3 regions of the Rhodopseudomonas julia genome follow, and region 3 is predicted to be linked to each of the others. Evidence: predicted binding sites of a transcription regulator. Region 3 holds the regulator's gene; each other region holds the start of a gene.

Region 1 (9,510 bases), 240 kb from region 3:
CCCGCCTCACGCAGCTGCTTCAGCGGCACCTCAAGCTCGGACTGCTCGAAGCCGTTCGTTGCGAGGATGGCTACTTTCTTTCCGGTGATATTGTGCATGTCTCAACTCCTTGAATATCGTTGGATATTTCGACGAGCTTGCCCGTCTCTTCGATGATTCAACGACATACCCGGATACGAGTTCCGGCCTTTTCTGATTGCGCCGGCTCACCTAAACTGCCCGGTATGTGGCGGTGGACGATCCTGTTTCTTGTGCTCGCCGGCGTCACCATCGCCGGCTGCACGAGCGATTCCGCCGCGATGCGGACGCGCTGGTACGAGGCCCGCAAGGCCCAGCCCCCAAAGGGGGATAAGATCTATGTCTGCCACGCCTTCAGCTGCCTCCTGACGACGCCGGTGCGGTTTTCACCGAAGGAGATCAGCAAACTCTCACGGCCTTTCCGGGACGTCTCCAATGCGCAGGAGGAGCGCCGTTCAATCTCCAAAGCCGTGCAGATTTTCGAGGAGAACGTCGGACACAAGATCGGCACATCAGGCGATTTGGGCGGCTTTGAGAAGGTCGGCGGCGGGGATCCCAGCCAAATGGACTGTATCGACGAGGCGACCAACACGACGAGCCTGCTGATTTTCCTGCAGGAGCACGGGGCGCTCAGATATCACACCGTGGCCGAACCGGTCGCCAGGGGATTCTTCCTCGACGGCCGCTATCCCCACGCCACCGCCGTTGTGATCGACACCCAGTCGAAGCAACGCTGGTCGATCGATTCCTGGCCCAACGCCAACGCCGAGCCGCCCGTGATCATGCCGCTCAAGCAATGGTTCGCCTCGCGCTAGGGCTGCGACGGAACCGCTCCACAAACGAAAACCGCCGGCGATTGCTCGCCGGCGGTCTTCAACCCAAAACCTGGCCTCGGAGGCCGAAAATCAGAACGTGGCTTCGCGCGCCACGCGGCGGATTTCGCCCGGAGTGATGCCGATATCGTGCAGCTCACGAACGGAGAGCCCCTGCAGCTCCTTCAGAGTGCGCTGATAGCGGCGCCAGCGGCGGAAGCGACCAAGCAGGCCCTTGGAGGACGTGCCCATAATGAACCTCGGAATGTTTTATCTAGTGTTTGACGAGGCGGATATAGCGATACCGGGAGCAGTTTTGCAGTGCACAAATCGCATGGCTGGAATGCCGAAAAGGAAGGCAGTTGCCGCAATTTTGTAACGGTCACCGCCTGCGTAAGAGGCAGTTTCCGTTTGGGGCGGGAATGCGCTCAAAAACGCCCCTCATCCGGGATGTTGAGGAGCTCTCCGCAGGCCTTGCAATGAACCGCATCGACCTCGTGGCGTTGCAGCCCACAGCTTGGGCACGTGAAACGGATCTTGCGGGGGCGTAGGATCACCTGCACGAGGCGCAGGAACAGCGTGACCCCAAAAATCATGATCACGACGGCAATGAGCCGCCCGCCCGTTCCGCCGAGCGTGATGTCGCCAAAACCTGTGGTCGTCAATGCGGTGACGGTGAAATAGAGCGCATCGACATAGTTGCTGATTTCCGGGTTCTGCCGGTGTTGGGTCTCGTAGACGATGCCCGTCATGACAAAGAGAAACACAGCGAGATTGGCGAGCGCGATGATCGCTTCCTCATTGTGCCGGAAGAAGCGACTGCGTCCTCGAAAGCGCATCAGCACATGATACGTGCGCAAAAGTCGCAGGGTTCTAAGCACCCTTAGGAAGCCAGCCCCTTCATCAGCGAGGGGCAGGAGAAACGAGACGATCGCCGCGACGTCCGCCCAGGTTGTCGGGCTCGCGAGATCGGCCAGGCGGCGGCGACTGACGAAAAGCCGCGCCAGAAAGTCGGCGAGGATGACAAGGCCGAGGACGAAGTCCGTCCAGATGAGGAATCTCGAGTAAGTCACGAAGGATGTGAGGACGACGAAGAGCAGGGTCGCGCAGTCGAAGATCAAAAGCCCAGCACGAAAATGGTGGGATCGGCGGCTATCGCCCTCGTAAAGCTGCGTCAGAAAGCGGCGAAGCCCCTGCGGGCCGCTCTCTGAAGAGGCGCCTCGCCGTGGCTTATCGGGCAATCCCCTCTCTCGTCTTTCGGCCAAAGCGATTCCCCCTCGCCGCCCTACTGGCAATGCGCTTGTCCATCATGGGCGCGGCGTCATGGCTGCGCAACGCGCCAGGGCGACAGAGCGGGCTCTGAGACAAGTCCATGATCCGCCACATCCCCGTGATCGCCGCGGTGCCTGAACGTGGCACTCATGCCTCCGGAGTCCGGGCGAACCTCTCAAATCACCTCTTCCAAGGCGCCGAGGATCGGCTGCTGGCTCTTGAGGATCTTGCTTCGCGCCGCCTCGATGGAAAACCACCCTGCCCGATCTGCCTCGGGAAAGACCCGGCGCTTACCCGAATGCGGCGGCCATTCCATTTCGAAGAGGTTGCTCTTGAACCCGCCGAGGTCGAAATCCCCCTCCAACGCGAAGGCCTCGACACGCTTGCCACCCGCCTGTCTGAACTCCCCGAGCAGGATGAGATCAACATCCGGCACGCATCCCGTTTCCTCGTAAAACTCGCGTCGGGCGGCCACCTCCGCAGCCTCTCCTTCTTCTCGCAGACCTTTGGGGATCGACCAGGCACCGTCATCCTTCTTCGCCCAGAACGGGCCGCCCGGATGAACGAGCAGCACCTCCGGGCCGGATGGTCTTCGGCGGAACATCAAAATACCTGCGGACCGGGGCATCGCATGCCGCGCGAGCGACCGCTCTATTCCGCCGCTTCGGAGCGCCGCATACCACGTTCCAAAATCGGCTTCAGAAACTGCCCTGTGTAGCTCCGCGGCTCCGCCACCACGTCTTCCGGCGTACCGGCGACCACGATTTCGCCGCCGCCATCTCCGCCTTCCGGCCCGAGATCGATGATGTAATCCGCCGTCTTGATGACATCGAGATTGTGCTCGATCACCGCCACCGTATTTCCCTGTTCGACCAGTTCGTGCAGCACCTCCAGAAGCTTCGCCACATCGTGGAAATGCAGACCCGTGGTCGGCTCATCGAGGATATAGAGCGTGCGTCCGGTTGCACGCTTCGACAATTCCTTCGCAAGCTTCACGCGCTGCGCTTCGCCGCCCGAAAGCGTCGTCGCCTGTTGGCCAATCCGCACATAGCCGAGGCCCACACGCGCGAGCGTCTTCAGCTTGTCGCGCACCGCGGGGATTGCCTGGAAGAAGCCGACGCCTTCTTCGACGGTCATGTCGAGGACATCGGCGATAGACTTCTCCTTGAACGTAACTTCCAAAGTCTCGCGGTTGTAACGTTTGCCGTGACAGACGTCGCAGGTGACATAGACGTCGGGCAGGAAGTGCATCTCGATCTTGACGACACCGTCGCCTTGGCAGGCCTCGCAGCGTCCCCCCTTGACGTTGAAGGAGAAACGGCCCGGCTGATAGCCACGCGCCTTCGCCTCCGGCAGACCTGCAAACCATTCGCGAATGGGGGTGAACGCGCCCGTATAGGTCGCAGGATTGGAACGCGGCGTGCGTCCGATCGGCGATTGATCGATGTCGATCACCTTGTCGAGATGCTCGAGCCCGGCAAGGTCCGCATGCGGGGCGGCCTGTTCGCGCGCACCGTTGAGGCGGCGCGCCACCGATTTATAGAGCGTGTCGATGAGGAGCGTCGACTTGCCGCCACCCGAGACACCGGTCACGCAGGTGAACGTGCCGAGCGGGATTTTCGCCGTGACATCCTTGAGATTGTTGCCCGTGGCGCCGGAGAGCTTCAGCCAGCGCTTTTTGGAGGCCTTGCGGCGTGTCTGCGGAACCTCGATCGCGCGCGCCCCAGAAAGGTACTGGCCCGTAAGCGAAGCCGGACTTGCCATGACATCGCCAGGCGTTCCTTCCGCCACCACCTCACCGCCATGGATGCCCGCGCCGGGTCCCACATCGACGACATGGTCGGCCGCCATGATCGCATCCTCGTCATGCTCGACGACGATGACGGTGTTGCCGAGGTCGCGCAAATGCTTGAGCGTCTCCAGAAGCCTGGCATTGTCGCGCTGATGCAGACCGATCGACGGCTCGTCCAGCACATAGAGGACGCCGGTCAGGCCCGATCCGATCTGTGAGGCAAGCCGAATGCGCTGGCTCTCGCCACCCGACAAGGAGCCCGAATTGCGCGCCAAGGTCAGATAATCGAGCCCAACATCGTCGAGAAAGCGAAGCCGCTCGCGAATTTCCTTGAGAATGCGCAGCGCGATCTCATTCTGCTTTCCGCTCAGCTTTTCCGGCAATTCCGTGAACCAGCGGTTCGCCTCGCGGATCGAAAAATGCGAGACCTCGCCGATGTTGAGGCTCGCGATCTTCACCGCGAGCGCTTCCGGCTTCAGCCGCAGGCCGTTGCAGGCGGCGCATGGCGTCGAGGACATGTATTTGCCGATCTCCTCGCGCATCCACGCAGAATCGGTCTCCTTCCAGCGCCGCTCCAGATTGGGGATGATGCCTTCGAAGGTCTTCTTCGCCTGATATTTTCTAAGCCCATCATCGTAGACGAGCGCAACCTTCTCCTTGCCCGTCCCATACAAGATGGCTTGGCGCGCGTCCTCAAGAAGCTCCTCGAACGGAACCGTCAGGCTGAAGCCGTAATGCTGGGCGAGCCCCTCGAGCGTCTGCAGATAGTAAGGCGAGCTCGATTTCGCCCAGGGGTGGATCGCCCCCTTGCGCAGGCTCAAGCGCGGATCGGGCACCACAAGATCGGGATCGATGCGCAGTTCAGATCCGAGGCCGTCGCAGGTCGGGCAGGCGCCGAAGGGATTGTTGAACGAAAACAGCCGCGGTTCGATCTCGGGGATCGTGAACCCGGAAACGGGACAGGCGAATTTTTCGGAAAAGACAATCGGTGCCGACGGCTTGCCGCCTTCGCCCATATCCGCGAACTCGGCGACGGCGATTCCATCGGCAAGCCGCAGCGCCGTCTCCAGAGAATCGGCCAACCGGCTCCCGGCATCCGCGCGGACGACGACGCGATCGACGACGATGTCGACGTCGTGCTTCAGCTTCTTGTCGAGCGCCGGCGCCTCGGCGATCTCGTAGAAGGTTCCATCGATCCGCGCGCGCTGAAAACCGCGCTTCATATACTCGGCGAGATCCTTGCGGAACTCGCCCTTGCGGCCACGCACGACCGGTGCGAGCAGATAAAGTCGCGTACCGTCCGGCAAAGCCAGAATACGATCGACCATCTGGCTGACCGTCTGGCTTTCGATCGGCAAGCCCGTCGCCGGCGAATAGGGAACACCGACGCGGGCAAACAGCAGCCGCATATAATCGTAGATCTCCGTCACCGTGCCGACGGTGGAGCGGGGATTGCGCGACGTCGTCTTCTGCTCGATGGAAATTGCCGGTGACAGGCCGTCGATCTGGTCGACGTCGGGCTTTTGCATCATCTCCAGAAACTGGCGCGCATAAGCCGACAACGACTCGACATAGCGCCGCTGCCCCTCGGCATAGATGGTATCGAATGCGAGCGAGGATTTGCCGGAGCCAGAAAGGCCCGTCATCACGATCAGACTGTCGCGCGGCAGATCGAGATCGACGTTTTTGAGATTGTGTTCGCGCGCGCCCCGCACGGAGAGCGTCTTTTGCGGATCCGTCATGGCCGTTCCGGATGATGGTGATGCGGGCAGGCTTGCCCGATGCTTATTTAGTGCAGCGGGCGTGATGGAAAAACCCCGTCCTTCCCGCTTCGCGCCATACCCGCTCTTCGATCCCAGTCATTCACCGAGATGGACGCGCCCTTCCGCGTCGATTGACCAAAACGGGTTGTGGGCGACTTCCCACAAATGCCCATCAGGATCGGCAAAATAACCCGAATAGCCGCCCCAGAAGACTTCTTCGGCCGTTTTGACGATCTCGCCTCCTGCCGCCTCCACCTCCTTCAAGACGACATCGACCTCCTCGCGGCTTCTCGCATTGAAGGCGAGCGTGACGCCCGAAAAGCCGTCTCCGTCCGGGTCGACTTTGGCATCTGCCGCCAGCGACGTCCTCGGATAGAGCGCCAGGACAAAGCCGTTCAGATCATAAAATACCACTTCCTCGTGGGCATTCGCACGTTGCCAGCCGAGCCCATCCTCGTAAAATTGCCGTGCTCGCGACAAGTCCGCGACGCCCAGCGTCACGACACTCATTCTCTGTTCCATACGCCTGCCCCCTCGTTCGTGGATCTTGCACGACGTCCATATGGAACATACAGTGAACGCCCAGCGGCGACAAGCGTGTTTGCAAGGGCCCGTTTACAGTCCGGCGGCGCTTGAGTGAAAAGGGGCAACCTTTGGCCGCTCTCGGCGGCTCCAGAAACCAGGGAGAATTTCATGGCCGGCAGCGTCAACAAAGTCATCTTGATCGGCAATCTCGGGGCCGATCCCGAAATCCGGCGTCTGAACGACGGTCGTCCGGTGGTCAATCTGCGCATCGCGACCTCGGAGAGCTGGCGCGACCGCAATTCCGGAGAGCGGCGCGAGCGCACCGAATGGCACCGCGTCGTCATCTTCAACGAGGGGCTGGCAAAAATCGCCGAGCAATATCTGCGCAAGGGCTCCAAGGTTTATCTCGAAGGCCAGCTGCAAACGCGCGAATGGGATGATCAGTCGGGCCAGAAGCGTTTCACGACCGAGGTCGTGTTGCAGGGCTTCAATTCGGCCCTCACCATGCTCGACACGCGCGGCGGAGGCAGCGGTGGCGGCAGCTATGACGCCCCCTCCTCCGACCGTGGTGGCCGCTCGGACTTCGGCTCGTCCGGTCCGATGGAAGGCGGCCGCGGCTCCTTCAAGGACGACCTGGACGACGAAATCCCGTTCTGAAGTCTGGCGGGAAGAGACACGGCAGACAAAATGAAGGGCCGCTCACGCGGCCCTTCGCTCATCTGCCGGGGGAGGCTTTTCGGAAAACCTTTAGCTCAGTTGTTTTCCTGTCCCGGAATGGTCAGCACCGGACGCGGGGTATCGGCCGTGCTGGCCGGCAGAATCGGATAATCGACCTGCGGCTGCTCGCCCGTGAGGGTGTGCAGGAACGCCACCATGGAATCGACTTCCTCCTCGGTGAGCTCCGTTCCAAGCTGGGCCGTCGCCATCACCTGCACCGCCTGACGCAGGCTCCACACTTGGCCACTGTGGAAATAAGGCGCCGTCAGCGCGATATTCCGCAATGTGCCGGCTCGGAAGACATACTCATCCGTCGCCGTGTGCGTCACCGCAAAGCGGCCTTTGTCGTCCGGTGGCAGAATGTCGGCACCTGGCTTCTCCACGACACCGAACGGGAAATAATCCTGACCGCCGACATTCACGCCGGAATGGCAGGACACGCAGCCCTTTTCCATGAACAATGAGAGACCGTGCTTCTCCTTGTCGTTCAGGGCATTCGTGTTGCCGTCCAGGAATTGATCGAAGCGGGAAGCGGGTGTCACCAGCGTCACTTCGAAGGCCTCGATCGCCTTTGCGACGTTGTCGAGAGTGATCGGATCCTCGTCGCCGGAAAACACGACGTCGAAGCGATCCTTGTACTCGGGCATACTGTTCAGGACCGCGACCACCTCATCGGGAGTGGAGTTCATCTCCACCGCTGCCTGCATCGGCCCGACGGCTTGCGCTTTCAGGTCGGCCGCCCGTCCGTCCCAGAACTGGGCGATGTTGAAGACGGAATTGAGGACGGTCGGCGCGTTGCGGGGACCGCGCTGCCAGCCGTGTCCGACAGAGGTTGGCTGCAGATCTGTCCCGGCGAGGCCGAGATTGTGGCAGGTGTTGCAGCTCAGAAGGTGAGAAGAAGACAGCCGCGGATCGAAATACAGCATCTTGCCGAGCTCGACCTTTTCGCGGGTGATGGCGTTGTTTTCGGGCGCCTGCACCATCGTCGGAATCGGATCGAAAAATCCGTTGGCGTCTTCCATCAATTTCTGGTCGTCCGCAGCATAGGCCGCAGTGCCTAGCCCGGCCGTAAGTAGGAGCGAGACCAGCAAACGTGTCATCGCGCTCTCCATTCATTTGCGAGAGAGTCACGGGAGATGAGACGTCAAGGCGAGCGCAACCGGCGACCATCGGGTCGGCTCGTGGCTTTTGGCGTTCAAGGCCCGCGACCCAGATCGCTGCCTCAGGTCGCGGGCCAACTCTAGCAGTGCGGGATGGGCTACTTTTGACTTAGATCAATTCTAAGGTAGTCTCGCTATTCTGTCGCATCCGGCCGCTCCTCGAGCTAGTTGGAAGCCGACGCGTTGACGGCCCGCAGTTCTTCTTCCACCGCGATTTTGTGATCGCCCGCAGATTGCACCTCGATGAAAAGGCGGCGGATCGTGGGAATGCGCGCCTTGATCGCCTTTTCCAACCGCGTGATGGCGGCTTCAACGCGCCCGGCCGGCATATCGTCCTCAAAATCGACTGAGAGCGCCAGCAAGATGTCGTTGGGCCCCCGATGCAATGTCCTGAGCTCGTTCAGTGCGCTGACGCCTTCCTCCGCTTCGACGATCTCGCGCACCGCGGCGACCGTCTCCGGTGCTGCCGATTCGCCGATGAGAAGGCCCTTGGTTTCGATCGCCAGGAGCACTGCGGTCGTCCCAAGAATAATGCCGATCCCGATCGAGGCGGCACCGTCCAACCAGGCAAGGCCGAGATAACTGGCGAGGAACACGCCGATCAACGCGACGACGAGACCGAGCAGGGCGGCGGTATCTTCGTAAAGGACCGTGAAAACAGTGGGATCCTTGGAGTGGCGAACGGCTTCGAAAAAATTGTGCCCTTCGTTCCTCTGGCGACGAAACTCGCGGTAGGCAACGGTCCATGACACACCTTCGAACACGATCGCCAGCGTCAGAACGATGTAATTGACGAACGGAGACGTAATCTCGTTAGCGTCGGTGATCTTGTGCACGCCCTCATAGACGGAGACGCCAGCGCCAACCGCAAAGATCAGGATCGCCACCACGAAGGCCCAGAAATAGATCTCCGCGCTGTAGCCGAAGGGATGCGCACGATCCGCTGGACGAGATGCCCGTTTCATCCCGTACAACAGAAGCCCTTGATTGCCGGTATCGACAACCGAATGGATGCCTTCCGACAACATCGCCGAGGAGCCTGTATAGGCGGCGGCACCGAACTTCGTTATCGCAATCGCTAGGTTTCCGACAAGCGCCGCATAAATCGCCTTTTTCGAGCTTCCCGCCATCTCAATCCCCGTTTTGTCGCCTTCGACGGCTGTTGTTGCGCTGCCTGGCAAGCATCATATGGATTCGCGCAGGCACCCTGCCTCTCCCCTTGCGATCTCGCTGGCAAGCGTCAACATGCGCGGGCGTGATGCGTTGCATGCGAGATGGTTCCGCCTCGCAACGAACGATGCAGCAAAAGCTAAGAGACACGAAATGACGAGACCCATCCATGTCATCGGCGGCGGCCTTGCCGGCTGCGAAGCCGCCTGGCAGATCGCCGAAGCAGGCATTGCCGTCGTGCTGCACGAAATGCGGCCCGAGGTCGAGACGCCAGCGCATAA
Region 2 (9,510 bases), on a different contig from region 3:
CGGATACCGTGGTTGCGGCCGGCGCCTACACCGCTCTGTCCGGACAGGTGCATGGCGAGGCGCGCCGCGCCGTCGTGCAGCAGGGCCGTTTCCTGCGCGATGCCGTCGGAGAGCGCCTGCGGACGACGTTGCGTGATGATCCACCCTCGCGGTTTTCACCGCTTGCCTATACGGGCGACGATCTTCTGGAGCCCCCGGCCATCGAGGCGCTCTCCTATGCCGCCGGCCAAAAGACCGGCCATGAGCCGGACGCGACCCAGCGCAACATTTGGGCCAGGGCCTTTGGCAGCTGGGGGGCTTTTTCCGCAGAGACCGGAAGGCCGGGTTATTCGATCAAGGAAGGCGGGTTCGTCGCCGGCCTCGACAATATGGTCGGCTCGGCCTGGCGCCTCGGCACCGCCGTCGTCCTCGGGCGCGCCTCCCTCGACGGACGCGATGGCGCGGACGCCGTCGTCGACAGCTATGGCGCGGCCCTTTACGGCGGCCGCCACATCGGCGCTTTCGGCCTGACGGGCGGAGCCGCCTATAGCTTCAACCATATCGAGACGAAGCGCGACGTCGTCATCGGCGAATTCGCCGAACGCGAGCGCGCCGATTACTGGAACCGGACAGGCCAGGTCTTCGGCGAGCTGAGCTACGAAACCTCGCTCGCCGCCCTTGCCATCGAGCCTTTTGCCGGCCTCGCCTTCATGCATGTCGAGGGCGCGGATATCTCGGAGACGGGGCAGATAGCAGGGCTTGCCGGAGATTTCGAAAGCCAGAACCTCCTCTTCTCCACGCTCGGCCTGCGCGCATCGAGCCTCTTCACGCTTCCCGGCGGTCGGCTCGCCCTTGTTGCCGGACATGTCGGCTGGCGCCATGCGGAGGGCGACCTTTCCCCCGCCTCGACGCTCCGCTTCGCGGCGGGCGGTCCGAGCTTTTCCACGCAAGCCTCGCCGGTTGCCGCCGACGCGGCGCTTCTCGGCGCGTCCCTCTCCGTCGCGATCGCCGAAATGACGATGCTGTCGTTTTCCTATGACGGCGAGTTCGCCGGCAAAGGCCACAGCCACGATTTCAACGGCAGCTTTTCGATGCGGTTTTAAAGAGGCACACTTCTGACGGGCGGTTCTGATGCGACAACCCGACCAGGACGCCCGAGGCATCTGTGCAGCCCTCAGGCGGCACATCCCTCCAGCCGCTCCGCCGCGTGCCCCTTGAGCCAATCGGCGAAAGCCTCCGGCGGCAACGGGCGGGCGAAAAGATAGCCCTGACCTTCATGGCAGCCCGCCTCGATCAGGAAATCGGCGACCTCCTGCGTCTCCACGCCTTCCGCCACCACCCGGTAGCCGAGGGCGTTGGCCATATGAATGAGACTTTGCACCAGGGTTGAGCCCCGGCTTCCCGGCTCCAGGTCGCGAATGAACGTCTGGTCGATCTTGATGATGTCGGCCGGAAAATCATGCAGATAGGAGAAGGTCGAATAACCGGTACCGAAATCGTCGATGGCGCAGACGACGCCGAGCTCGCGGATGTCGGTCAAGTTCTTCACCACGCGGCGGCGGTTGGAGATGAAGGTGCTTTCGGTGAACTCGATCTCCAGGCACGAGGACGGCACGCCGTTCTCGGCGAGCACGCCTGCAAGGCGAAGACCAAACTCCTCCTCTTCCAGATTGGCGGCGGAAACGTTGATGGACACGCGCAGATCGTAGCCCTCGTCACGCCAGGCGCGCAGCTGGGCGATGGCCTGGCGCTTCACCCAGGAGGTGAGCGGACGCATGAGATCCGTCTGCTCGGCCAACGGAATGAATTCGGCCGGGGATACCGGCCCGTATTCGGGATGCTCCCAGCGCAGCAGCGCCTCGGCGCCGTAACAACGGCCGGTCTTCAGATCGATGCGCGGCTGGTAGACGAGCGACAGCTGCCCGTCGCCACCCATCTCCAGAAGCTCGCGCAAAGCGGCGATCAGGGCATAGCGGCGCTTGTGCTCTTCGTCGGTCGCGGCCGAATAAATACCGACGACCCGGTCGCTCTCGCGGGCATCTTGAGCGGCATGATGGGCGGCGCGCAGAACGTCGGGGGCCTTGGCCTTGCCGAGGATAAAGGGGGCGATGCCGCAGGCCATGTGGCTCAGGCTGGCCGCACCCTTGCCACGACTGAAATCGGCAAGGATGTTGAGCCGCTTGATGAGCTCGCTCTCGACCCTTTCTTCGTCGGCGTCGTCGATCACGGCGATAAGCTGAGCTGCGCCCACATGATAGACCGTATGCCCATCGGCCTTCAGATTGCGCACGGCATCGACGGACAGACGCATCAGATCGTCGAGATAAGTCGGCCCGAGAACCCGCAGGGCCTGAACGATCTGGTTGGGCGGCGCGAGATCGAGAAGGATCGCCAGACGCCGCTCGCCGGCGAAATCGCGCTCCATGTCCTCCAGATTCTCAGTGAATTGCTGACGATTGGGCAGGCCGCTCACCGGATCGATGCGGCCGAAAGCATGCTGCAGCTCGATCTGCGTCATGACCATGGCCGCGAGGTCGCGCAGCACCTTCCGGTCACCCTCCGCGATCTCGCGGGGAACCGTGTCGAGGATACACATGGAGCCGAGCGTAAACCCATCTTCGGTCATGAGCGGGGCGCCGGCATAAAAGCGCACGCCATTCTCCACGAGCACACTCTGATTGAAGCGCGGATCCTTGCTGATATCGGAGACGACGAGCATCTCACCCGAGCGCGTCACCTCGGCGCAAGGGGCATGCTCGCGAGGAATTTGAGGGCCGCAACCGACCCGCGATTTGAACCATTGCCGATCGACGTCGGTGAGAGAAACCGCCGAAATCGGCGTCTCGAAAAATTCCGCGGCAAGGCGGGTGATGCGATCGAAGTTTTCGCTCGGCGCCGTATCCAAAAGATTGAGCTCGCGGAGCACGCGCAGGCGCTCCTCTTCTTTTTCGTCGGCAGCCATATCGATATGTTATTCCACCTTCTGACCAATTACGGATTTAAGAAATCAAAGACTTCAGAAGCGTTTCGGCAATTCGCCGGCGCTTTTCTCTACCGTCGCTTTCGGGAACGTCCGACTAATGGAATAGTTCATAGCCAGCTTCACATTCTCGTCATCTGAGCTTTTGAGCAGCTTTCCCGCGGGCTTGGACGGATGGGAAATTATACTGTCTCGCGACCTCTCCCCCGCATCTTCACAGCACGGCTTGACTCTCTTCGCCATCTCGGGAATCCATGTGAACAAAATAGGAACATGATCCCATCGCTATGGTCGGAGCACAACACGACAAAGGCTGGCGCGCGGCCGTTCTCAAGGAGCTGCGCCGCGAAGTGGGCGCCCTGGAGGCCGGGGCTCGCCCGGATGCGCCGGCGCTCGCCTTCGAGGCGGAGGCGATCGATGCGCATCTGCCGGAGGGGGGATTGCGGCTTGGCGCCCTGCACGAGATCTGGGGCGGGTCCGCCGCCCCGATCGACCGCCAAGACCCTGACGGAACAAACAAAACCGGGATCGAAAATGCTGGCGGGAATGGCGGCGCAGAAGACATCGCCGCCGCCACCCTGTTTCTGGCCGGCCTTCTCGCCCGCCTCTCCGGCCCCGTTCTGTGGTGCCTCAAGGCCCGCGATCTCTTCACGCCGAGCCTTGCGGCCGCTGGCCTCGATCCGGACCGGGTGATCTATGCCGAAACCTGGCATGAGCGCGACGTGCTCGCCGCCATGGAAGAGGGTCTGCACCATCCGGGACTTGCCGCCGTCGTCGGCGAGGTGGCGCGGCTCGGCCTCACCGCATCGCGGCGCCTGCAGCTTGCCGCCGAAAGCGAAGGCGTGACGGCCTTCACGCTCCTGCGGCCGCATCGCCAGACGGGGGCGGAGCCGACGGCCGCCGCGACACGCTGGCGGATCCGTTCCGCCCCCTCGCTGCCGCTGATGCCCTCGTCTTCTGCCGCCAATCCTGTCGCCGGCATCGGGCGCGGGCGCTGGCGTGTCGATCTCATGCGCTGCCGGGGTGCGGACCCGGCCAGCTTCATCACGGAGGCCTGCGATGGCACGGGTCGTCTCGGTGTGTCTGCCCTTCTTCGCGACGGAGCGGATGCGCCTCACCTCGACCGATCTGCCGCCTGAGACGCCTCTCGCCTTGACGACGCGCATCGGCGCCCAGCGCCTCATCGCCGCCGTCGATGCGAAAGCCTTGGCGCATGGGCTGAAGCCCGGCATGGCGGCGACGCAGGCGCAGCTGCTCCTGCCGGGCCTCACCTTGCGCGATTACGCACCCAGGGCCGACGCCCATGGCCTTGCAAAACTCGCTGCCTGGTGTCTTGCCCGCTACAGCCCCGTCGTGATGCCCGCCCCGCCGGACGGGCTCTTTCTCGATGTCACCGGCTGCACGCATCTTTTTGCGGCAAGGACAGCGGGGCAGAGCCGCAATCTGGACGAAGGCGAGGACAACCTCCTCGCCGATCTCGCCGCCCGCCTCGCCCGCCGTGGCCTGACGGCAAGGCTGGCGCTTACCGGAAGCGTCGGCGCTGCGCATGCGCTCGCCCGCTTTGCCGCGCCCGACTGCACCCGCATCGCCGAAACGCAGAGCCTCACGCGCGCGCTCGCTCCCTTGCCGGTGGAGGCCCTGCGCCTTTCGCCGGAGACGACGCAGGCCTTGCGACGACTCGGCTTTGAGCGCATCGGCGACCTCATCGGCGTCAAGCGTGCACCGATCACCCGCCGCTTCGGCCATGACGTGTTCCTGCGCCTCGACCAGGCGCTCGGCCTGTCGCGCGAGCCGCTCGTCCCCCTCATCCCGCCCGAGCTCGTCTCCACGACACTTTCCTTCGTGGAACCGGTCATCACGGCGGAGGGGCTCGCCCAGGCGGTGGAACGTCTCTGCCAGGATCTCGCTGCCGCCCTGGAGGCGCGCCAGCACGGGGCAAGGCGGCTCGACCTGCACGTCACCCGGCTCGATCGCAGCACCAGCATCGTCTCGGTGCGCATGGCCAAACCCAATCGTGCACCAGAGCATATGGCGCGCCTCATCTGCGAAAAGCTTACGGGCCTCGATTGCGGCCTCGGCGTGGAGAAAGTCCTTCTCGCCGCCCCTTTCACGCGCCCGCTCCTGCCCGAGCAGATCGCCTCCGAGCTTTGCGGCCGGCCGAAGGAGCCCGATCTTTCCACCCTCGTCGACCGGCTCGCCAACCGGCTCGGCGCGGGCCGCATCTACCGCACGGCGCCCGTCGAAAGCGACTGGCCGGAACGCTCTGTGCGCCGGGTGGCGGCCCTTGCCCCGAAACCCAAAGTGGAGACGCCGCGGCCGGAGAATTGGGTGCGCGCCTGGCCGCGGCCGGCGCGACTTCTGGCCGATCCGATGCCCGTCGAAGTCATCGCGCTTTTACCCGATTATCCGCCGGCCCTCTTCATCTGGCAGGGGCGGCGCCACCGCATCTGCCGCGCCGACGGTCCGGAGCGGATTTTCGGCGAATGGTGGCGGGCCTCCGGCGAAATCGCGCTCGCCCGCGATTATTTCCAGGTCGAGGACGAGGCCGGCCAGCGCTTCTGGCTGTTTCGCGAGGAAGCGGGCGGCCGCCCCCAGCGCTGGTATCTGCACGGCTTCTTCGCATGAGTGCAGCCCCTTACGCCGAATTGCAGGCGACCTCGAACTTCTCCTTCCTGCGCGGCGCCTCGCATCCGGAGGAATTGTTCGCCGAGGCGGCACGTCTCGGCCTGCCGGCGCTGGCCCTCACCGATCGCGGCTCGCTCGCCGGCCTGGTGCGCGCCCACCAGGCCGCGAAGACGACGGGCGTGCGCCTCGTCGTCGGCTGTCGGCTCGATCTCGCCTGCGGCATGCCCCTTCTTCTCTATCCGCGCGACCGGGCGGCTTACGCCAGGCTCTGCCAGCTCCTCAGCCTCGGCAAGAAACGCGCCGGCAAGGGCGCCTGCGTGGTCACGGCGGAGGAAGTGACGGCCTTCGGCGAAGGCCAGATGGCGACGCTCATTCCAGACATGGCGGATGCGGAACTCGCCGCCCGGCTCGCCTGGCTCAAGGAAATCTTCGGCGCCGATGCCTCACTCGCCCTCACCTTGCGCCGCCGGCCCAACGATGCGGCGCGTCTTGCCGCGCTCGTCGCCATGGCGGAGCGGGCCAAAGTCGCGCCGGTCGCCACCAATGACGTCCTCTATCACGAGCCGGAACGGCGCATCCTGCAGGATGTCGTCACCTCTATCCGCGAAGGCGTCACCATCGACGAGCTCGGTTTTCGCCGCGAGCCCTTCGCGGAACGCCATCTGAAGCCGCCGGAAGAGATGGCGCGGCTTTTCTCCGCCTACCCGCAGGCACTCTCAAGAAGCCTGGAGATCGCCGCCGCCTGCCGCTTCTCGCTCGACGAGCTCAAATATCAGTATCCGGCGGAGGTCTCGATCCCCGGCCTCACGCCGCAGGAGGCGCTTACCAAACTCACCTGGGAGGGGGCGCAATGGCGCTTTCCGGACGGCGTGCCGGAAAAGGTCGCGGCTCAGATCACCCATGAACTTAATCTCGTCGCGGAGCTCAACTACGCGCCTTATTTTCTCACTGTCCATTCCATCGTGCGCTTCGCCCGTTCCAAGGGCATCCTCTGCCAGGGGCGCGGCAGTGCGGCCAATTCCGCCGTCTGCTTTGCGCTCGGCATCACCTCCATCGATCCGGAGCGCAACGACCTCCTGTTTGAGCGCTTCGTGTCGCGCGACCGCGGCGAGCCGCCCGATATCGACGTCGATTTCGAGCATGAGCGGCGCGAGGAGGTGATCCAGTGGATCTACGAAACCTATGGGCGGCACCGTTCCGCCCTCTGCGCCACCGTCATCCGCTACCGCTCCAAGGGTGCGGTGCGCGAGGTCGGCAAGGCGCTCGGCCTCACCGAAGACGTGACCGCCGCCCTTTCCTCGCAGATCTGGGGCTGGAGCAAGGAAGGCGTCGAAGAGCGCCATGTCGCCGATCTCAATCTCAATGGCAGCGATTACCGGCTCCAGCTCACCTTGAAGCTCGCCAAGGCGCTGATCGGCTTTCCCCGGCATCTGTCGCAGCATCCGGGCGGCTTCGTCTTGACCGAAGATCGGCTCGACACGCTCGTTCCGATCGAGCCCGCGGCGATGGCCGACCGTCAGATCGTCGAATGGGACAAGGACGACATCGACATTCTAGGCTTCATGAAGGTCGATGTTCTGGGGCTCGGCATGCTCGGCTGCCTGCGCCGCGCCTTCGATCTTCTGAAGGACCATTGCGGGCGCGATCTCAACATCGCCACCGTTCCATCTGAGAAACGCGAAGTCTACGAAATGATCGGCCATGCCGACACGATGGGCGTCTTTCAGATCGAAAGCCGCGCCCAGATGGCGATGTCGCCGCGCCTCAAGGCGAAAAACCTCTACGATCTCACCATCCAGATCGCCATCGTCCGCCCGGGCCCGATCCAGGGCGAGATGGTGCATCCTTATCTGCGCCGCCGCGAGGGCAAGGAGACACCCTCCTATCCGACGCCGGAATTTCAACGCGTTCTCGGCAAGACCCTCGGCGTGCCGCTCTTCCAGGAACAGGCGATGTCGCTTGCCGTCCATTGCGCCGGCTTCACACCCTCTGAGGCCGATCAGCTCCGCCGCTCCATGGCCACCTTCAAATTCACCGGCGGGGTCAGCGCCTTTCGCGACAAATTCATCACCGGCATGTGCGCGCGCGGCTACGACCCGGACTTCACCGAGCGCGCCTTCAAGATGATCGAAGGCTTCGGCTCTTACGGCTTTCCCGAAAGCCACGCCGCGTCCTTCGCACTTCTCGCCTATGCGAGCTCCTGGGTGAAATGCCACCACCCCGACGTCTTCCTGGTGGCGATCCTGAACAGCCAGCCGATGGGCTTTTACGCCCCCGCCCAGCTCGTGCGCGATGCGCGCGCGCATGGTGTCGAGGTGCGGCCCGTCTCAGTCAACGACAGCCGCTGGGATTCCACGCTCGAGCCGCTCGAAGGCCAGGAGGGCCGCTTTGCCGTGCGCCTCGGGCTGCGGCTTGCCAAGGGATTGGCCAACAAGGACGGTGCAGCACTTCTCGCCGCCCGCCATCGTCCCTATCAGAGCCTGGAAGAGATCTGGCGGCGGGCCGGATTGCCGGTGGCGGCGCTGGAGCGGCTTGCCGAAGCCGACGCCTTTTCATCCATCGGCCTCTCCCGACGCCAGGCGCTCTGGGAGATCCGCGCTCTGGCCGACAGCCCGCTGCCGCTCTTTGCCGCCGCCGATGCGCGCGAGGAGAAGATCCGGCCGGAGGGCAACGAGCCCGCAATCGCCTTGCAGGCGATGAAGCCCGGCCGCGAAGTGGTCGAAGATTATGCCGCCACGGGATTGAGCCTGCGCCGTCACCCGGTCGCCTTCCTCCGGGAGGATCTCACACGCCGGCGCATCGTGCCGACGGCCGATCTCGCCGATCTCAGAGAGGGACGCTTCGTGACCATCGCCGGCCTCGTCCTGGTGCGTCAGCGCCCGGGCAGCGCCAAGGGCGTCATGTTCATCACCATCGAAGACGAGACCGGCCATGCCAATCTCATCATCTGGCCGAAGCTCTTCGAACGACAGCGGCGCATCGTCCTGTCGGCCGGCATGATCGCCTGCCGCGGTCGCCTGCAGCGCGAGGGCGAGGTCACCCATATCATCGCCGACCAGCTCATCGATCTTTCCGACCTCTTGAAAAAGGTCGGCGAGCGCGAGGCGCCCTTCCCCTTCCAGCGCAGCCGCGCCGATCAGGCGAAATCCGGCGGCGGGCCGGATTCCCGCGAAGTGAAGGCCATGGGCATGCGCGGCCGCGACATCTTCATTCCCGACCTCAGATTCGACGGCGGCATTAAAGTGAAAACGCGCGATTTCCATTAACCAAATCGCCATCCGTCTCGTCCCGCCCGCAGCCGCGGATTCCCGGGCTTTGTGCCCGCCCCCGGCGAGCTCTTCCCTTTCCCGCGAAAACGATTTCTGCCCCGCCCAGCCGCGACTGTCATTCAAGTGTCATACTAATTTCACAAACCTGTTTCGCCCGACGCCTAGGAAGGCACCCGGTCATCGCTGCATGGCCATGCTTTCTTATGAAGCAAAACAGGGAGATATCTCAGTGACTTACAAGCTTCTCGCTGGTGTCGCGGCGCTGGCCGTAGGCGCCGCCTTCTCGGCCGGCGCTGCCAACGCCCAGTCCCGCGACACGATCCAGATCGCCGGTTCCTCGACCGTCCTGCCTTTCGCCTCCATCGTGGCGGAAGAATTCGGCAACGCCTATCCGGACTTCAACACCCCGGTCGTCGGCTCCGGCGGCTCCTCGGGCGGTCTGCGTCAGTTCTGCCAGGGCGTCGGTGACAACACCATCGACATCGCCGACGCGTCGCGCCGCATCAAGCCGTCCGAAATCAAGGCTTGCAACGACGCCGGCGTCAAAAAGATCATCGAAGTCCGCATCGGCTATGACGGCATCGTCTTCGCCACCAATGCCGACAAGGAAAACTTCGCCCTGAAGCCGGTCGACGTCTACAAGGCGCTTGCCGCCAA
Region 3 (9,510 bases):
CGGAGCGAACGCCATCCTCATTCAAGAAAATGCCAGAGCCGACGGCGAGTGCATCGAAGTTCTGGAGCCAGTGGCGGCGGGCCGACACATTCGCGCCGCGGCATTCGACTTCCGAGAGGGCGAAACGCTGCTTCCTGCCGGGCGTCGGATCGGGACCCGCGAGACGGCGCTTGCCGCCGCCATGAACCATGCCGTCATTGCGGTCGCGCAGAGACCGATTGTGGCCATTCTTTCCACCGGCGACGAACTCGTCGAGCCCGGAGAAGAACCGGGGCCCGATCAGATCGTTTCGTCGAACGGCATGGCGATCGCCGCGATGGTCGCGGCCTGTGGCGGTGTCGCGCGGGACCTCGGTGTCGTCATCGACGACAAACAGGCGATTGTGGATGCCGCAGCGGGGGCGAAAGACGCGGATATCCTGGTGGTGATCGGCGGTGCTTCGGTCGGAGATCACGACCTCGTCCAGCCGGCGCTCTCCGAGAAAGGTCTGAAGGTCGATTTCTGGCGGGTCGCCATGCGACCGGGCAAACCGGTCATGTTCGGTACGCTCGGGCGCACCCGGGTACTCGGCCTACCTGGAAATCCCGTCTCTGCCCTCATCTGCGCGCTCGTTTTTTTGAAGCCGCTTATCGCGGCAATGCAGGGCGCCGAAGGTACCGAGCAAACGAGGCTGTTGCCGCTTGCAGCAGCGTTGCCCGAGGTCGGTGACCGCCAACAATATTTGCGCGCGCGCTTCATCGATTGCCTGGGGCGAACGGCCGTCACCGTCGCCGACGACCAGGATTCGTCGCTTCTTGCGACGCTTGCCCGTTGCGACGCCCTCATCATCCGTCCTCCCTTTGCTCCGGAGGCCAAGGCGGGCGATGTGGTTTCCGTCATAGATCTCGCGCAAGCCCTCTCGTAACCCGCGCGGCGCTCCCCGAGGCTTGTGGAACACGCCATGAACAGGTAGTGTGCGTTCGTGATTTGTACACGAGACGCGACTCGCATCGCGAGGGGACGGCAATGCTGACAAAGAAGCAGCTCGAGCTTCTGCTCTTCATCAATGAAAGACTGAAGGAATCGGGCGTGCCGCCCTCGTTCGACGAGATGAAGGACGCGCTCGATCTGAAGTCGAAATCGGGAATCCATCGCCTCATCACAGCCTTGGAAGAGCGTGGCTTCATCAAGCGGCTGCCCAATCGCGCGCGCGCCCTGGAAGTTCTTCGCCTCCCCGATGCGGTCAATCCCAGCTTCGGGCGACCGCAGCAGCGCGGCTTCACCCCGAGCGTGATCGAAGGGCGACTCGGCAAGGCGCCGCAACCGGCTGAGGAAGAAGCGTTCGAAGAGAGCGAGCGCGGCGCAAGCGTCCCGGTCATGGGGCGGATTGCGGCAGGCGTTCCGATCTCCGCCATTCAGAACCAAAGTCATTCCATCGTCGTGCCGCCGGATCTCCTTTCGAAGGGCGAGCATTTTGCACTCGAGGTGCGCGGCGATTCCATGATCGAGGCGGGTATTCTCGACGGGGACACCGTAGTCATCCGCCGCCAGGACAGTGCCGATAGCGGAGATGTCGTCGTTGCGCTGATTGACGACGAAGAAGCGACGTTGAAGCGATTGCGTCGCAAAGGCGCGTCGATTGCGCTCGAAGCCGCCAATCCCGCCTACGAGACCCGCATCTTCGGCCCAGACAGAGTCCGGATCCAGGGCCGCCTCGTGGGGCTTTTGCGCCGCTACTGAGCGCTCGTCGACCTTCCTGGTCTCGACGTCATCTGAGCGCCGGCGGCCCATGCCAGGGTCGCCGGATCGATGGGCGTGACATACGAAGTTCGAGGTGCGGAGTGGCCCTGTCCGGTCCCCTGTGAGCAATAAATAGAGCGTGGGCTCCGTGGGCGGCGAGCGCAGAGCGATCGATGACAAACCGCGCCGCGCAATCTGCGGGCGCGCGCAGTTGTGTCACGATAATCTCGGCGCGATGGCAATCTTCCGAAAAGGCCACAGGATCTGTGACGCGCGACAGGGTCAACCCTTCCGGCATCTCCAGAACGCAGGCTTCGTCATCGCAACGAAAGCCTGGAGCTCCGGCGGGGTCATCTTCCGGCTCTCCCTCGCGCCAGACATCGTGAAGGAAGGAGCCTTGCCGCGCACCGACGACGTGGAGGTGGCCAGAAACGTCGCGGGCTGCAACCGCCCTGCCCGCCTCGTCCACCAGAACGTCGGGCTCGGCGCCGAGCAGCCAGGCAAGGAATGTCCCCACCAGAAGCGGCGCTATACCGTAGAGGCGGAGCTGCGAGCGCCACAGGCTGAGCCACAGAATCCCCCCGCTCATCAGCATGAGCGCGATTGCAGGAAACGGTGGGACAAGAACCGTGGCGCCGGGCAGTGACGCCACAAAATGCGCCGAGGCGAGGACGAGATCGATGCCCCATGCCATGACGGTCAACGGCAACACTTCCAGACCGAACGGCATTGCGATCAGGCTGATGAGCCCCGCCGGCATGACGAGGAGCGAAACCAGCGGCATCGCGATGAGATTGCCCAGAAGCGAGTAGGACGCGAGCCGTCCGAAATGGAAAGCCGCAAACGGCGATGTCGCCAGGCCCGCAACGAGCGTGGTCAAGCCGACCGTACCGATCGCAACGATAGGCCTGCGGAGAAGCCGCGCGAGCCCTCGGGCGGGTTCTGCAAGATCATGGCGCGGACGGTCGCGCCAGGCCTCCCAGGCCGCCACCAAGGCTGCAACGGCCAGAAAGGACATCTGAAAGCCCGGTTCGAGCACACTCTCGGGTTGGAGCGCCACCACCACGAACGCCGCAATCGCGAGGTTGCGCAATGACAGAGCGGGACGATCCAAAAAGACGGCCGTCAGCATGACCGCGATCATCACGAAGGCTCGGATCGTCGCGACGTTGCCGCCTGAGATCGACAAATAGAAAGCGCCGACTGCAAGCGCGATAGCGGCCGCGATTTTACGGATCGGCAGAACGAGCGCAGCATGTTCGGAAAGCGCTAGCACCGCACGCATGAGCCAGAAGGCCGTGCCGGCGATCAGCATCATATGCAGGCCCGAAATTGCGAGAATATGCGCAAGCCCCGCGATCCGGAGCGCATCGACGTCCGCATCCGCGATCTGGCCACGATCACCGACGAGAAGCGCTGCGGCGATCGCAGCAGCGGGGCCCGCCACGGCGTCGGTAATCCGCTGTGCGATCGCTCGACGGATGGCGGCAATCGCCACGAACACATGGACGCCGCTCACTGGTTCGACGACCGTCAACGCACCAAAGACGAAACCGGAAGCGCCGATCCCATCGAAGAACGCCGCCCGCGCGGGATCGTACCCTCCGGGCATCGCCGGGCCCGGCAGCGGTGCCAGCCTTGCACTGCCCTCTACCCTCGCCCCAAGCGGCGGCAGATCGGTGCGCAACGTGAGCCGGATCTTGTGTGGCGTCTCCTCTGCAGGAAGCCGCTCGATGCTCACCTGGTCGAGGACCACCCGCGGCGTTCGTTCAGCACGTGTCTCCACCGCCACCACCCGGCCGGTAAGCTGGCCACTCAGCGGATGTTCGACCATCGGCGCTCGAAGGCTTTCGACGCGAAGTTTGCCCGCAGACATCCCGGCCAGAAAGCAGGCGACGAGAACCAACGGATAGGCGCCACCACCGCGCCGCCACGCAAGGAATGCGGCAAACACCGCAGTGCCGGTTGCGAGCAGAAGCGCCGAAAGCAAAGGCTCGCGTGGCAAGATGAAATAGGTGGCCGCGCCACAAGAGAAGCCTACGGCCAGAAACAGAAAGCCGCGCCGCTCCTCAAAATCGTGCGCGACTTGGTCTCTCAGATGTGCCGCATGAGACGCAAGGCCGTAGCCGAAGCGGGTAAGCCGGCCAGGCGGCAAAAAGCCTTCGATGCGGCGACCGTCTTGCGAGGGCCGCTCCCCATCCGCCGCGCTTGACTGTCCGCCGCTTGGTTCCATGCTTGCAAGCATCCGGCGCTGTGGCTAGACCGAGCCAATCTTACACGTGGGCCGGGCATCAACCAATCGCCCCGCCCCTTTGCCAGCCAAAACCACCATGTCATCTCATCCGATTACCCGCTTTGCTCCCTCGCCAACCGGCTTTTTGCACATTGGCGGCGCACGTACGGCGCTCTTCAACTGGCTCTATGCGCGGGGCCGCGGCGGCAAAATGCTGCTCAGGATCGAGGACACCGACCGCCAGCGCTCGACCGATGCTGCCATCGCAGCCATTCTGGACGGACTCTCCTGGCTCGGCCTCGATTGGGACGGAGAACCCATCTCCCAATTCGCCCGCATGGAGCGCCATGCCGAGGTGGCCTGGCAGCTCGTTGAAAGCGGCCACGCCTATCGCTGCTATGCCTCACAAGAAGAGCTGGCGGAGATGCGCGAGACCGCGCGCGCCGAGGGACGGCCTCCCCGCTATGACGGGCGTTGGCGAGACCGCGATCCGTCCGAAGCGCCGGAAGGCATCAAGCCGGTCATCCGCATCAAGGCTCCGCAGGACGGAGAGACGGTCGTCGAAGACCATGTGCAGGGCCGCGTTACCTTCCCGAACCGCGACCTCGATGATTTCATCATCCTGCGCTCGGACGGAACGCCCACCTACATGCTGGCCGTCGTGGTCGACGATCACGATATGGGCGTCACCCACGTTATTCGCGGCGACGATCACCTCACCAATGCCGCCAGACAGGGCATCATCTACGAAGCGCTTGGCTGGCAGGTGCCACAATGGGCGCATATCCCGCTCATCCATGGCCCGGACGGCGCCAAGCTCTCCAAACGTCATGGCGCGCTCGGCGTGGAGGCTTATCGCGCGATGGGTTACCTTCCGGAGGCGCTCCGGAACTATCTCGCACGCCTCGGCTGGGGCCATGGGGACGAGGAGATTTTCTCCTCAGAGCAGGCGACGGAATGGTTCGATCTTGACGCGATCGGCAAGGGCGCGGCGCGCTTCGACTTCGTCAAGCTGCAAAACCTAAACGGGCATTATATCCGACAGGCGGACGATGCACGGCTCGTTGCCGACATGCTCAAGATCCTTCCTGAGATGGAGACACCACCGGCGTTTCCGGCGGAATTGAGTGCGGCGCAGCGTACGCAGCTCATGCAGCTCATGCCGGGCCTGAAAGAGCGCGCGAAGACGCTGGTCGAACTGGTGCACAATGCGACCTTCCTGTTCGCGGCGCGGCCATTGACACTCGACAGCAACGCAGAAGGGTTGCTCGACGAGGACGCTCGCCGTCGCCTCGGTCTTCTGCGGGATGCCCTCGGCAATTGCGCGTGGGAAACCGAGCCGTTGGAAGGCGCGGTGCGTACTTTGGCAGAATCGGAAGGCATCAAACTTGGCAAGCTGGCACAGCCCCTGCGTGCTGCGCTGACAGGCTCGACATCGTCGCCAGGGATCTTCGACGTGATGCTCGCCCTTGGACGTGAAGAGACGCTCGCCCGTATCGCCGACCAGGCAAGCGTTGCGTAATGCTCATGGCGGACGCGGCGTCCTCAGGCGCCGCCCCTGCCCTTCACGTAAGCTCAGCGCCCGCTCTCATCTTGCGGTGCAGCGCAAAAGCCGATAGCACTCGGGACAGCTAAACATCCACGACGCGGACTCTTCCGGGGGGAGGCGCAGCTCAAGTTGCGCATGCTGGAGTCTCGCGTCGATCCACAAAGGGGTGAAGTGTATGAGCGACTCCAAGGCGACCTTGAGCATCGGTAATGAGAACTGGGACTTCCCGGTTCGCGAGGGAGTAATCGGGCCATCGGTCGTCGACATCTCATCGTTGTATCGAGAAACCGGGCGGTTCACCTACGATCCTGGTTTTACCTCAACGGCCGCTTGCGAATCTGAAATCACTTATATCGACGGTGACGAGGGCACCCTTCTTTACCGCGGCTACCCGATCGAACAGCTTGCCGAACACGGCGATTTTCTGGAGACCTGCTACCTCCTGCTGTACGGCGAATTGCCGACGAAGGAGCAGAAAGCGGACTTCGACTACCGGGTCACGCACCACACGATGGTGCACGAGCAGATGTCGCGCTCCTTCCAGGGCTTCCGGCGCGACGCGCATCCGATGGCCATCATGGTGGCGATGGTCGGCGCAATGTCAGCCTTCTACCACGACTCCACCGATATCGCCGATCCTTACCAGCGCATGGTCGCCTCGCTTCGGATGATCGCCAAGGTGCCTACCATCGCGGCGATGGCGTATAAGTACCACATCGGACAGCCCTTCGTTTATCCGAAGAACGACCTCGATTACGCTACGAACTTCCTTCGGATGTGCTTCGCCGTTCCCTGTCAGGAATACGAGGTCGATCCGATCCTGTCGCGCGCCATGGACCGGATCTTCATCCTCCATGCCGATCATGAGCAGAATGCATCGACGTCGACGGTGCGGCTTGCCGGTTCCTCCGGCGCCAATCCCTTTGCCTGCATCGCTGCGGGCATTGCCTGCCTCTGGGGCCCTGCTCATGGTGGCGCCAATGAAGCCGCCCTCAACATGCTGCAGGAGATCGGCACGCCGGAGCGGATTCCGGAGTTCGTGGCCCGCGCGAAGGACAAGAACGATCCGTTCAGGCTTATGGGCTTCGGTCACCGGGTCTACAAGAACTACGACCCGCGCGCGCGCATCATGCAGCGCACCTGCCACGAGGTTCTCGAAGAGATCGGCGTCAAAGACGATCCTCTTCTGAATGTGGCCATGGAGCTCGAGCGCGTCGCACTGACTGACGAGTATTTCCTGGAGAAGAAGCTCTATCCGAACATCGACTTCTATTCGGGCATCACCCTGAAGGCACTGGGCTTCCCGACGACGATGTTCACGGTTCTCTTCGCCGTTGCTCGTACCGTTGGGTGGATCGCCCAGTGGAAGGAAATGATCGAAGATCCGAGCCAGCGCATCGGCCGTCCGCGCCAGCTCTACACGGGCTCGCCGAAGCGCGATTACGTCAATCTGTCCGACAGGACAGCCTGAAGCCTCCTCGGCTCACCTCGGAATGCTGGAAGGGCGGCCACTGGCCGCCTTTCCTTTTTGTGCATAGTCGAGAACGATGTCGGCAGCTCGCTCGCTCGGCGTCTGGCCATCCGGCGTTTCCATCAGCGCATCAAGGCGCGCAAAACCGGAAAGCTGCGCCTCGCGAGCCGGCCCCTCCTCCAGGAGCGCCAGGATTTCGCCGGCGAGCACCTCTGGAGAGCCGGCGTCATCCAGGAATTCAGGCACCGTATTGTCGCCCAGTACGAGATTGGCGAGCACGATCGAGTGCACTTTCAAAAGCCATTTCAGGCTGCGCGCCAACCACTCCACACGGTAAGCGACAATCATGGGAACCTTGGCGAGCGCGAGCTCAAGCGTCACAGTTCCAGAAGCCGCGAGCGCCGCGCTCGCCTGTCTGAAGGCGGCGAGCTTTGCCTCTTCGCCGACCACAAGTTCCACTTGCACAGGCCAATCAGCCACGCGCCTTTCGAGCTCCGGCCGCAAATGGGTGACGGCCGGCAACACGAAACGCACATTCGGCTTAGATCGCGCGATCAGGCCGGCTGTTGCACCGAACGGCTCCATCAACCGCTTCACTTCGCTGAGACGGCTGCCCGGCAGGATAAGGACGTGCGGCTCCTCATCGACACCAGCCCGTTCTCCGGGCGCCGGACGGAGCTTCTCGCGGTTCTCGATCAGCGGATGGCCGACATAAGTGCAGGGTGGCCCGCCCAAAAGTCTATGTGCCTCCGGCTCGAACGGCAGGAGGGCCATCACGTGGTCGATGTACCGCGCCATCTTCCGCGCCCGCCCCTTCCGCCAGGCCCAGACGGAGGGTGACACGTAATTGACGATCGGAAGATCGGGGAGCTGCCGCGCGACGCGCTTGGCGACGCTTTGCGTAAAGCCAGGGCTATCGATGATGACCAGAACGTCCGGCCTCTCAGCGACGATGTGGGCGGTCGTTTCTCGGATTCGTCTAATGATGCGCGGAAGACGTGCAACGACCGCGCCAAAGCCCATGACAGCGACGTCACCGAGGGGAAACGGGCTCTCGACGCCGGCATCCGTCATGCGCTCGCCTGCGACCCCGAAAAACACCGTGTCGGGACGCCGGGAGCGAATTTCCTTCATAAGAGCGGCGCCGAGATGATCGCCCGAAGCTTCACCGACGACGAGGGCGATGCGAAGCGGACGCGCGGTCATGGGCGTCGGCGAATGCCGTAGAAGAAAAGCCTGGCCGCACGAAAGGCCGCGAACGTCTCATCGCGGCCAACGAGCATGGTACGGCCCGCCTCGCATGCGATTCCGTCAAGGCCCGCCTCACGAGCCATTTCCACTGTCTCCGGGCCTATGGTCGGGATATCGAGCCTCGGGTCCTGGCTCGGCTTCATGCATTTTACGAGAATCCCACCATGCCTCGGGATGCGCTTAGTCAGGCGCATCTCCCGCACGCGCGACAAGAGGCCGTTGGTGCCTTCCGCACCTTCAAGCGCCACAACCCGCCTTCCGCAAGCGACGGCAGCCTGCCCGATATCGAGATCGCCAATCATGCGTGCGGCCTCTGCCGCCTTGGCGAGCTCGTCGGCATCGAGCGACACGCGCCCCTCGACGAGGAGACCGGGGGGACAGGCGAGCTCTGGCGCGACCGAAAGCGGGTCGAGAAGCCGAACGCCGTATTCCTCGAAAATGCCGGCCGCAGATTTGAGAGCGCTGTCATCACCGCTGCGCATTGCGCTTATGATGCGCGGCATCAGCCGCAATGCGCCAAAGTCCGGGCGGATGTCCTTGATCTCCGGGCGCTTCACAGCGCCGACAAGCACCACCTCTTTGCAGCCGTGCTCCTTTAGCAGCCGCTCCAGCCGACCGATCTCGCCCCACCGGATACGGAAGACCGGAAAGCCGTTCGTCTTCGGCTCATCAGCATCACCGGCAAGAGCGAAGATAAATGGCTGACGGCCAGCGCGCGCAGCCGCCTGAGCTACGAGAGCGGGAAGCCCCCCGCCGCCGGCGAGGATGCCAAGCGGAACGCCCTTGGAAATCTCACCCACTTCAGACCTCGCGGCCTCCGCGCGGCGTGCAAATGGCGCGGCTTCCGCCCTCTTCGATGAAGGAGACGATTTTTTGCACATTCGCATCGCCGGCGAATTCCTGCGCCACATCGCGCAGACGTTCGTGGAGCGTGCCTTCCTGCGCAAACAGAAGCCGGTAAGCCCGCCGCAACGCATGAATGGCCTCGCGCTCGTAACCGCGCCGCTTCAGACCGACGATATTCAGCCCTCCTAGATTGGCCCGATTGCCGATGGCTGAGCCAAAAGGAATCACGTCGTTTTCGACAGCCGACATGCCTCCGACGAAGCCATGCTCGCCAACACGCACGAACTGGTGCAGAGCCGCGCCACCGCCGATGATGGCGAAATCGGCAATCGAGACATGCCCGCCAAGGAGGACATTGTTCACGAGGATCACATCGTTTCCGACGACGCAATCATGCGCGACATGGGCTCCGACGAGAAGCAGGCACCGATCACCGATGCG

The links. Region 3 encodes LexA, which represses DNA repair genes until DNA is damaged. Its sites were predicted from a motif close to TGTTCNNNNTGTGTTCNG; they were not measured.
Region 1: J2R99_RS14750 (single-stranded DNA-binding protein) is a predicted target of LexA. The motif match lies at 6,221-6,238, and genes of this name have one in related genera.
Region 2: J2R99_RS04420 (ImuA family protein) is a predicted target of LexA. The motif match lies at 3,216-3,233, and genes of this name have one in related genera.

What each region holds. Positions count from the first base shown of each region.
Region 1 covers NZ_JAUSUK010000002.1:1,156,021-1,165,530, reverse strand. The annotation lists gene J2R99_RS14785 (type 1 glutamine amidotransferase domain-containing protein) at 1-98, opposite strand, end outside; gene J2R99_RS14780 (hypothetical protein) at 225-833, shown strand; gene J2R99_RS14775 (DUF1127 domain-containing protein) at 924-1,082, opposite strand; gene J2R99_RS14770 (potassium channel family protein) at 1,259-2,008, opposite strand; gene J2R99_RS14765 (NUDIX hydrolase) at 2,278-2,730, opposite strand; gene uvrA (excinuclease ABC subunit UvrA) at 2,754-5,636, opposite strand; gene J2R99_RS14755 (VOC family protein) at 5,754-6,167, opposite strand; gene J2R99_RS14750 (single-stranded DNA-binding protein) at 6,351-6,839, shown strand; gene J2R99_RS14745 (cytochrome-c peroxidase) at 6,935-7,999, opposite strand; gene J2R99_RS14740 (cation diffusion facilitator family transporter) at 8,224-9,189, opposite strand; gene trmFO (methylenetetrahydrofolate--tRNA-(uracil(54)-C(5))-methyltransferase (FADH(2)-oxidizing) TrmFO) at 9,383-9,510, shown strand, end outside.
Region 2 covers NZ_JAUSUK010000001.1:945,057-954,566, forward strand. The annotation lists gene J2R99_RS04410 (autotransporter domain-containing protein) at 1-1,082, shown strand, start outside; gene J2R99_RS04415 (sensor domain-containing phosphodiesterase) at 1,154-2,941, opposite strand; gene J2R99_RS04420 (ImuA family protein) at 3,247-4,098, shown strand; gene J2R99_RS04425 (DUF6504 family protein) at 4,019-5,584, shown strand; gene J2R99_RS04430 (error-prone DNA polymerase) at 5,581-8,850, shown strand; gene J2R99_RS04435 (substrate-binding domain-containing protein) at 9,083-9,510, shown strand, end outside.
Region 3 covers NZ_JAUSUK010000002.1:1,398,526-1,408,035, forward strand. The annotation lists gene J2R99_RS15840 (molybdopterin molybdotransferase MoeA) at 1-904, shown strand, start outside; gene lexA (transcriptional repressor LexA) at 1,006-1,719, shown strand; gene J2R99_RS15850 (ComEC/Rec2 family competence protein) at 1,748-3,952, opposite strand; gene gltX (glutamate--tRNA ligase) at 4,050-5,474, shown strand; gene gltA (citrate synthase) at 5,677-6,972, shown strand; gene lpxB (lipid-A-disaccharide synthase) at 6,985-8,178, opposite strand; gene J2R99_RS15870 (LpxI family protein) at 8,175-9,023, opposite strand; gene lpxA (acyl-ACP--UDP-N-acetylglucosamine O-acyltransferase) at 9,025-9,510, opposite strand, start outside.